DNA from 2 places in the Gracilibacillus salinarum genome. Region 2 is predicted to be linked to the other one. Evidence: riboswitches for the same ligand, from Rfam matches in the RefSeq annotation. Region 2 holds a riboswitch; the other holds the start of a gene.
The links. A riboswitch is a leader RNA that binds a small molecule or an ion and turns the genes downstream of it on or off. The one in region 2 is predicted to bind S-adenosylmethionine.
Positions count from the first base shown of each region.

Region 1: linked by a shared signal. The riboswitch ahead of MUN87_RS10205 (bifunctional homocysteine S-methyltransferase/methylenetetrahydrofolate reductase) and the one ahead of MUN87_RS05595 (methionine biosynthesis PLP-dependent protein) in region 2 are both predicted to bind S-adenosylmethionine.

Region 1 is NZ_CP095071.1:2,196,251-2,200,431, reverse strand. Features, by position in the region: gene metE (5-methyltetrahydropteroyltriglutamate--homocysteine S-methyltransferase) at 1-53, opposite strand, end outside; gene MUN87_RS10205 (bifunctional homocysteine S-methyltransferase/methylenetetrahydrofolate reductase) at 74-1,909, opposite strand; SAM riboswitch class I at 1,981-2,084, opposite strand; gene MUN87_RS10200 (nitroreductase family protein) at 2,254-2,817, shown strand; gene istB (IS21-like element helper ATPase IstB) at 3,664-4,181, opposite strand, start outside.
Region 2 is NZ_CP095071.1:1,132,728-1,136,908, reverse strand. Features, by position in the region: gene MUN87_RS05600 (aminotransferase class I/II-fold pyridoxal phosphate-dependent enzyme) at 1-837, opposite strand, end outside; gene MUN87_RS05595 (methionine biosynthesis PLP-dependent protein) at 838-1,923, opposite strand; SAM riboswitch class I at 2,000-2,101, opposite strand; SAM riboswitch class I at 2,266-2,367, shown strand; gene cysP (sulfate permease) at 2,490-3,587, shown strand; gene cobA (uroporphyrinogen-III C-methyltransferase) at 3,547-4,181, shown strand, end outside.

The DNA of each region.
Region 1 (4,181 bases), 1.1 Mb from region 2:
CTTTTTTCTCCAATACGTGGATACCCTAGATTTGCGCTTAAAATAGTAGTCATTAAAAAAACTCCTTTTCGATTTATATTTTCGTTACAGCTTTGGTTTGCTGGTGTACATATTCTGTTAATTCGGCTGTCGCCGGATAGTGCATAAATGGTGTAATAATATAGATGCCGTGAAAGTATTGAACGGCTGTATCAATTAATTCTTTCGCAATATTGATTCCTTCTCTGCGGCTGTCCTCTTTGTTCTGATGCTGCTGCATGCGTGATCGAACTTCGTCTGACAGCTTCATGCCTGGTACTTCATTATGTAGAAATTCTGCGTTGCGATGAGAGGTGAGTGGCATGATGCCAATAAATATCGGTTTGTCAATGTGTTTCGTTAACCGGTGTAATTGAATGATTTGTTCATGATTAAAAATCGGTTGAGTGAGAAAATAATCAGCGCCATGCTTGATTTTTTTCTCCATCCGTTTTACTGCTTTTTCAAGGTTGGCAACGTTCGGATTAAAAGCTGCTGCCACTTGAAAATTGGTTTTGGTTTTCAATGAGCTGCCAGAGAAAGATAATCCTTGATTACATTGTTTGATCAATCTGGTTAATTCAAAAGACGTTACATCAAATACAGAGGACGCGCCTGGGAACCCGCCAATGCGTGTCGGATCGCCAGTGATGGCAAGAATTTCATCGAATCCTAATGTGTGCATGCCTAATAAGTGTGATTGCAATCCAATTAAATTGCGATCGCGGCAAGTTAAATGAATCAGCGGTTTTACCTTACATCCAAGCTCTTTCATTTTGACTGCCATGGCGACATTACTGATTCTTGGTGTAGCTAACGAATTGTCTGCTAATGTAATGGCATCCACACCGGCTTTTTCCAAGGCAAAGACACCTTCGATGAAGTCATTCGTATCTAAATGTTTTGGTGCGTCCAGTTCGACTATTACTGTATGATCCTGCCTGGCTTTATCGGCCAAAGTAGCATGTTGTGGCGGTGTTGCTTGTTGTTCAGGTGTGAACGTAATGGTTTTGACTTCTTTTTCTTTTAATGGTGTTAAATCTTTAACACCATCTTTAAAAGCACGGATATGCTCAGGTGTCGTACCACAACAGCCACCGAGTAACCGGACACCTTGATCACGGAAGTCTTTGGCACACTGTTCAAAATATTGGGTGCGTTCGCTATACACCAATTTCCCGTTTTCATAGGCGGGCAGGCTGGCATTCGGATAAGCAGCCAGGTATGCTTTTTCTAATAAAGGCACAGATTCCAATGCTTTAAGCATGTAATATGGCCCAAGGTGACAATTGACACCAACGACATCAGCCCCTGAATCTTCCAATTTAGCTAATGCATAGGGAAGGCTGATACCATTTTCCAAAACGCCCGGTTCATGCATGGAGACGTTAGTAATGATTGGTATATTCGTCTCTGCACGGGCAATTTGTAATGCTTCCTGGATCTCTTCGAAGTCATAATAGGTTTCAAGTAGAATCCCATCAACACCTTCGAGTAAAAGGGTGAAGAGCTGTTCCTTGAAACTGCGGACAATTTCTTTCCGCGAAGCTACTAACTTTTGTACACCTCGTATACCACCCATTGTACCGAGTACGGCCGCCTTATCGCCTGCTGCACTTTTGGCGATTTTGACCGCTTTGGAATTAATATGATGGACACGATCTTCCAATCCGAAGCGTGTCAGTTTAATATAATTGGCACCATACGTATTGGTTTGAATCACTTCGGAACCGGCATCAAGATAGGATTGATGCACACGTAAGATGTCATCTGGATGACTTAAGTTGTACGATTCAAAGCATCGATCAACACCATGAGCATAGAGCAGGGTGCCGATCGCGCCATCTGCCACAACCAAACGATCTCTTAAACTAGTAAGAATGTCTGGCAAGGAGAATCACCTCTTTTCTGCAAAATAAAAAATCCCCGTCTACTTAAAGACGGAGATAGATTGGTAAATGTCTCTCATCTTCAAGCTTTGCGCTTGCTGGAATTAGCACCTTGTCATTAATATGACGGTTGCTGAGGTATCGTCAGGCCAGTCCCTCCACCTCTCTGGATAAGAAAGTATGTAATTGTTAGTAACTTTTGTAAGTATATTACATTAAAAACAATTCAATTACAAGTATTTTTTGGAAAAAGTTTCAGAAAATTTAGTTTGCTTGACAGTATACACAGCTGTGATAAGATTAAAATAGTTGAAAATGATTATCATTAACAGAGGGGAGAGCCTTCATGAGTTTACAACAGTTAATTAAAGAACGCCGCTCAATCGGCTCGTATTTAGATAAGGAAGTGTCGATAGAACAAATAGAAGAAATGTTGGAGACGGCTGTTTGGGTACCCAATCATAAAATGACAGAACCTTGGCGTTTTGTATTTCTGCAAGAGGAAACAAAACAAAAATTAGCCGAAATTAATCGGGAAGTGGCAAAAGCAAAAAGCCATAATGCTTCAGAAGAAGATCTGAAAGTGATAGGTGATAATGCATATCAAAAGGTGATGAATGTACCTTTTATTTTCTTTGTCATTAATACATTACACAAACAGGAAAAACTTCAAGAAGAAGACTATGCATCCTCAAGCTGTTTACTGCAAAACTTCAGTCTATTAGCCTGGGAGCAGGGCTTAAGCGTATTTTGGAAGTCTGGTAAATTGGCATTCTGTGAGGAGACAGCAGCATTAATCGGTTTGCAGGACAATGAACGTGTGGTAGGACAAATTCATGTCGGTTACCCATCCAAATCCCAAACACCAGTACCAAGAACACCAGCCAAAAACCGCATCACGATTTTATAATACAACAGGAGGGAAGTTTCCCTGTTGTATTTTTTTATGTGTCAGGAAAGTATAAATTTTAGGCTATATGATGTTTCGCTGACAGAATCGGCCACGTCCGGCTCCAGCGCCCAGAGACTAGGCGACTTCGCGAAATCGCCCTACGATAAGTCATCATCGATTCGCAAGTTCACCGTGATTCCTTTATCTCAGTTGATTCGCTCCACTCGCTACGTCTCTAAACGGGCGCTTGCGCCTTTGTTCTGTGGCAGGAAAATTTTAGCGATAAAGAAGCGCGATGTAATGAAAGTCTTGAATGTAGCAAGTATAGGAAAAACTACGGTACTTGCTGATAAGAATGAAAAATAGATAATTCCTCTCAGTAGCGAGATAAGAAAGGAGCCAAAAGTAGTGAGAGGTAGTGCGAGATTTGTACCGTTTATTGAGAAAGGGACCAAAAGTAGTGAGAGGTAGTGCGAGATTTGTATCGTTTATCGAGAAAGGGATCAAAAGTGGTGTGAGGTAGTGCGAGATTTGTATCGTTTATTTAGAAAGGAACCAAAAGTGGTGAGGAGCAGTGCGAGATTTGTATCGTTTATCGAGAAAGGAACCAAAAGTGGTAAGCAGCGTAACAAGATTTGTAGTGTTTAAAAAGAAAGAAGACAAATGATGGTGTTTCCCAGGTGTTTGTTATTTATTTTAAGCAAAGAAAGTATATAAGTACAGTCGTAGAAGTAATCATGCTGAATAGGAGATAGGTAACTATAATATGGATTATGTCAACTAAGGCTGTATGGAAAACGGTCATTTTGAAATATTTTATCTACGTTGTGTATTTCGCAAGTGAAAAGTGAGCCAAATCGCAATTTAAATTTGAGCCACTTCCTCAGCACTTGTTTTTAGCCAATCCTCCGTTTCTTTCATTCTGAAAGAAGGCCCATTCATGTTTAACACATGTGATTTGTGTGTTAAACGGTCTGTTAATGCGGCAGTAAGTACTGGATCGTGGAAAATCTCCTGCCATTTTAGAAATGACAGGTTGCTTGTAATAATGGTTGATTTCCTTCCTGCTCTTAACGATAGGTGAGAAAATAATAATTCTGCACCTTCTTTGTCAAATGAGATATAACCTAATTCATCGAGAACAACCAAATCATATTTTTCAAATTTCAATTCAAATGATCGCAGTGTTCTCTCCGAACGATGTTCCTTAAGCTGGTTAATTAACGAGGGTACCGTCGCAAAAAACACTCTATATCCAGCTAAGCATGCTTCCATACCTAATCCTATGGCAATATGTGACTTACCTGTACCTGGTGATCCTGTAAGAATGACATTTTGTCCTTCCGTAATAAAATCCAAAGTTTTTAGAAACGGTAATTTTT
Region 2 (4,181 bases):
ATAATAGACATGTTCAATGCCTTCGAGTTCTGTTAAGTTAGATGCAATTTTTTCTGCTGAACTGGCGCTTTTTTGAAAACGTGGTTCTAAGGTTTTCATTCCTTGCAGTAATTGATAACAATCCTTTGCACCTAAGATAGCGCCGTACGTATTTTGGACAAATTTCAGTCTGCCAGCGAGTTCTTCGCTTTTTGTCACAGCTAAGCCCGCTACAATATCACTGTGTCCGGATAAGAATTTTGTAGCACTGTGTAACACGATATCGACACCTAAGTCTAAAGGCTGCTGATATAAAGGTGTCATAAAAGTATTATCCAAATAAGTGAAACAGTCGTTTTCTTTCGCTAATGATACAACAGCACGAATATCTGTTATCTGTAATAAAGGATTAGCGGGTGTTTCGATGTATATCACTTTCGTGTTTGGCTGGATTGCTTCTTCCACCTCTATTATATTTGTCATGTCGACAAATGTATGATCAATCGAAAATTGCGCTAATAATTTGGTGACAAACCTGAAGGTACCACCATATACATCTTTACTGATGACTATATGATCTCCTGTTTCTAACAGCATAAAGGCAGAAGATATAGCCGCCATTCCGGAAGAGAACGCAAAGCCGGCAATTCCATTCTCCAACTTGGCAATCGTTGCTTCAAGCTGATCACGAGTTGGATTACCTGAGCGGCTGTAATCATATGGACCGAATTCGTGTAACTCTTGCTGGTGGTAAGTGGAAGATACATAGATTGGCGGATTTACTGCTCCTGTATATTTTTCATGATATCCTTGCTGATTTCCTCCATGTGCTAGTAACGTTTCTTTTTTATGTGTCATTTATTTCCCTCCTAATGCTTGGTCTAAATCTGCTTTAAGGTCTTCGATATTCTCAATCCCTACGGAAAAACGTAGTAATGTGTCGCTAATTCCACGACGCTCTAATTCATCTTTGGGGATATCCGCATGTGTCTGGGTGGTTGGATAGGTGATGAAACTCTCCACACCACCGAGACTTTCGGCAAAAGAAATGACTTTTAATTGTTCGAGAAATGGTGCAATTAAACTGTTATCAGTAACCCGAAAACTGATCATTGCTCCTTTGCCTGGATATAAGACATCATTCACTTGACTGTGCTCCCGCAGGAAAGCTGCTAAAATCTGAGCGTTTTGTTGTTGACGTTCTAAACGTAACGTGAGGGTTTTCATACCTCTAATCAGTAACATACTATCCAGGGGAGATAACACGGCTCCTATCGCATTATGTAAATAGAAGAGCTTCTCGCCAAGTTCATGGTCCTTGACGACGACAAGTCCAGCTAAGACATCGTTATGCCCGCCAAGGTACTTCGTTGCAGAATGTATTACTATATCTGCACCTTCCGTCAATGGCTGCTGTAAGTATGGCGTATAGAACGTATTATCGACAATTAACAGGACATCATGCTTTTTGGCAATGGCAGCCATATACTGGATGTCAATCTCCATTAATAATGGATTAGTTGGAGTTTCGATAAAGATTGCTTTCGTATTTTGGGTGATATGTCGTTCCATATTCTCTGGACTGACATATACTGGTGTAACACGATAAGATTGCTGCAAGTGTTGAAATAATCGGTAACTGCCACCGTATATGTCTTCCGTTACGAGAATCTCGTCTCCATGTTTAAATAAGGAGAACACTAATTGGATGGCCGCCATACCTGAAGAACAGGCAAATCCTTGAACGCCTTTCTCCAGTGACGCAATTGCTTCTTCGACAATTTCCCGTGTGGGGTTGGCGGTACGCGTATAATCGTATCCAGTCGACTGTCCAAGCGTTGGATGCTGATACGCAGTAGATAAATAGATTGGTGCTTCTACTGCACCTGTTCGTGGATCTTTTCTGTTGCCAATTTGGGCAAGAATAGTTTCAATTTGATTCATATTATGTACATCCTTTCTATAAATAAAAAAAGAGGTCTTCGATAAGTAGAAGACCTCCTTTATATCAGGCAGCATTCTCTTATCTTTGGCAAAAACCATCTGGAATTAGCACCATACAATATGCTTGCTGGTTGCTGAGGTATCATCGGGCCAGTCCCTAAACCTCTCTTGATAAGATTATATTTTTAATGGAAAATTAATACATTAATTGTACCTTATTTAGGAAGAAATTACAACAGTAATACAAAAAAATATTTTTATGGAATCCATTGACAATCCTTGTTCTATCTATTATAGTAAGTACAACACAAATTCAGTGGAAAATTATGAAAATAGTATAGCATCTTATCGAGAGAGAAGGAGGGAACTGGCCCTGTGAATTCTCAGCAACAGGCTTTATACGCACTGTGCTAAATCCAGCAGGTATATCTTGACAGATAAGTGGAACAGCCTCCTACTTCATCGTCAAGTAGGATTTTTTATAGGTATTAATCCGAGTTTTCAGATGGGTAATAGTGTAATAGTAATAAAATTTGACAGACAATAGCTGAAAGTTGGGATGAAAGATGTTAACGATAGTAGCGGTTTTAGCTGCATGTTTGTTTGCTTTTAATATTGGAGCAAGCGGATCAGCAGCAAGTATGAGTATTGCTTATGGATCAAAAGTAATAAAAAAGCGGAAGCATGCATTATGGATTGCTGGAGCAGGTGCCATAACAGGTGCTGTTTTAGGAGGAGAGCATGTAACGAAGACGCTCGGTAAAGGAATTATTCCGGAATCAATATTGGATGTGAAAGTAGCCTGTATTATATTAGTCGTATCTGCTTTCACATTACTCATTACAAATTACATCGGCATCCCGCTATCAACTAGTGAAGTGACTGTAGGAGCTATTATTGGTGTTGGGATAAGCTATCAACAATTGCATTTCCAGAACATATTGATGATTGTTTCATTCTGGTTGATTGTTCCTTTAGCAGCTTTTTTGATCACATTATGCTTAGAAAAATTAAGAAATAAAATTGCCAAACGATTTACGATTCGGCCACCGGTAAAGGTATTAGCCTTTTTATTGATTATAACTGGTGCGATCGAAGCAGTTGCAGCCGGAATGAATAATGTTGCAAATGCATTAGGCCCGCTAGTGGGGGCAGGTATTGCATCTATGGAAACAGGCTTACCATTAATGGCGCTAGTTGTAGCGTTGGGAAGTATTTTTTTCGGTGGCAGAGTGATCGAAACCAACGCAAAAAAGATTACTTCCTTGTCACTGGGAAATGGTGTTGTCATTTCAGGAGCTACTGGTGGACTCGTCATTGGTGCTTCGTTACTCGGTATTCCGATTCCGATGACACAGGTAACGACATCCGCGATTGTAGGTATTGGAGCAAGCAAAGATGTTTCCTCCGTTTGGAAGCAAAAGGTGATTCATCAAATTGCGAAAGTATGGGTCACTTCACCGATTGTCTCTCTAGTTATCTCTTTTATATTGACAGAGATTCTTGTACAACAAAGTTTTGAACAGGTCGTATTAGTAGTATTAGCGATCGTAGCAACTTATATTTTAGTAAGATACAGAGAAAAACCTGCAAAAGCAATGACAGGAAAAGGATGGGATCAACATGGGGAAAGTGTATTTAGTGGGAGCCGGACCAGGAGATGAAGAATTAATTACAGTAAAAGGCGTTCGAGCGATTAAAGAAGCAGATGTGATTCTGTATGATCGACTCGTTAATCATTCATTATTAGATTATGCCAAAGCAGATGCTGAACTGATTTTTTGTGGAAAGATGCCTCGAAAACATGGATTGATACAAGAAAAAATAAACGAGCAATTGATTTACCATGCCGGAAAAGGAAAAACGGTTACGAGATTAAAAGGAGGGGACCCCTTTATCTTCGGACGTGGAGGGGAAGAAGCACTGCATTTAGAAGAACATCAAATAGCGTACGAGGTAGTGCCAGGCATTACGTCTGCTATAAGTGCTGCTGCTTATGCAGGGATCCCGCTTACCCACAGGACAATCAGCGGTTCAGTCAGCTTTATCAATGGTTCTGATCCAGATGGAAAAACCGATGAAGAATGGCGTCACTTAGCACTGGGTGCTGATACACTTTGTTTTTATATGGGTGTGAGAAAATTTCCGATTATTTGTGAGAAATTAATGCAAGCTGGTCTGAAAGAAACAACGCCAGTATCGATCATTCACTGGGGAACATTCTCGCATCAAAAATCAATTGTAGCTGATTTGATTAC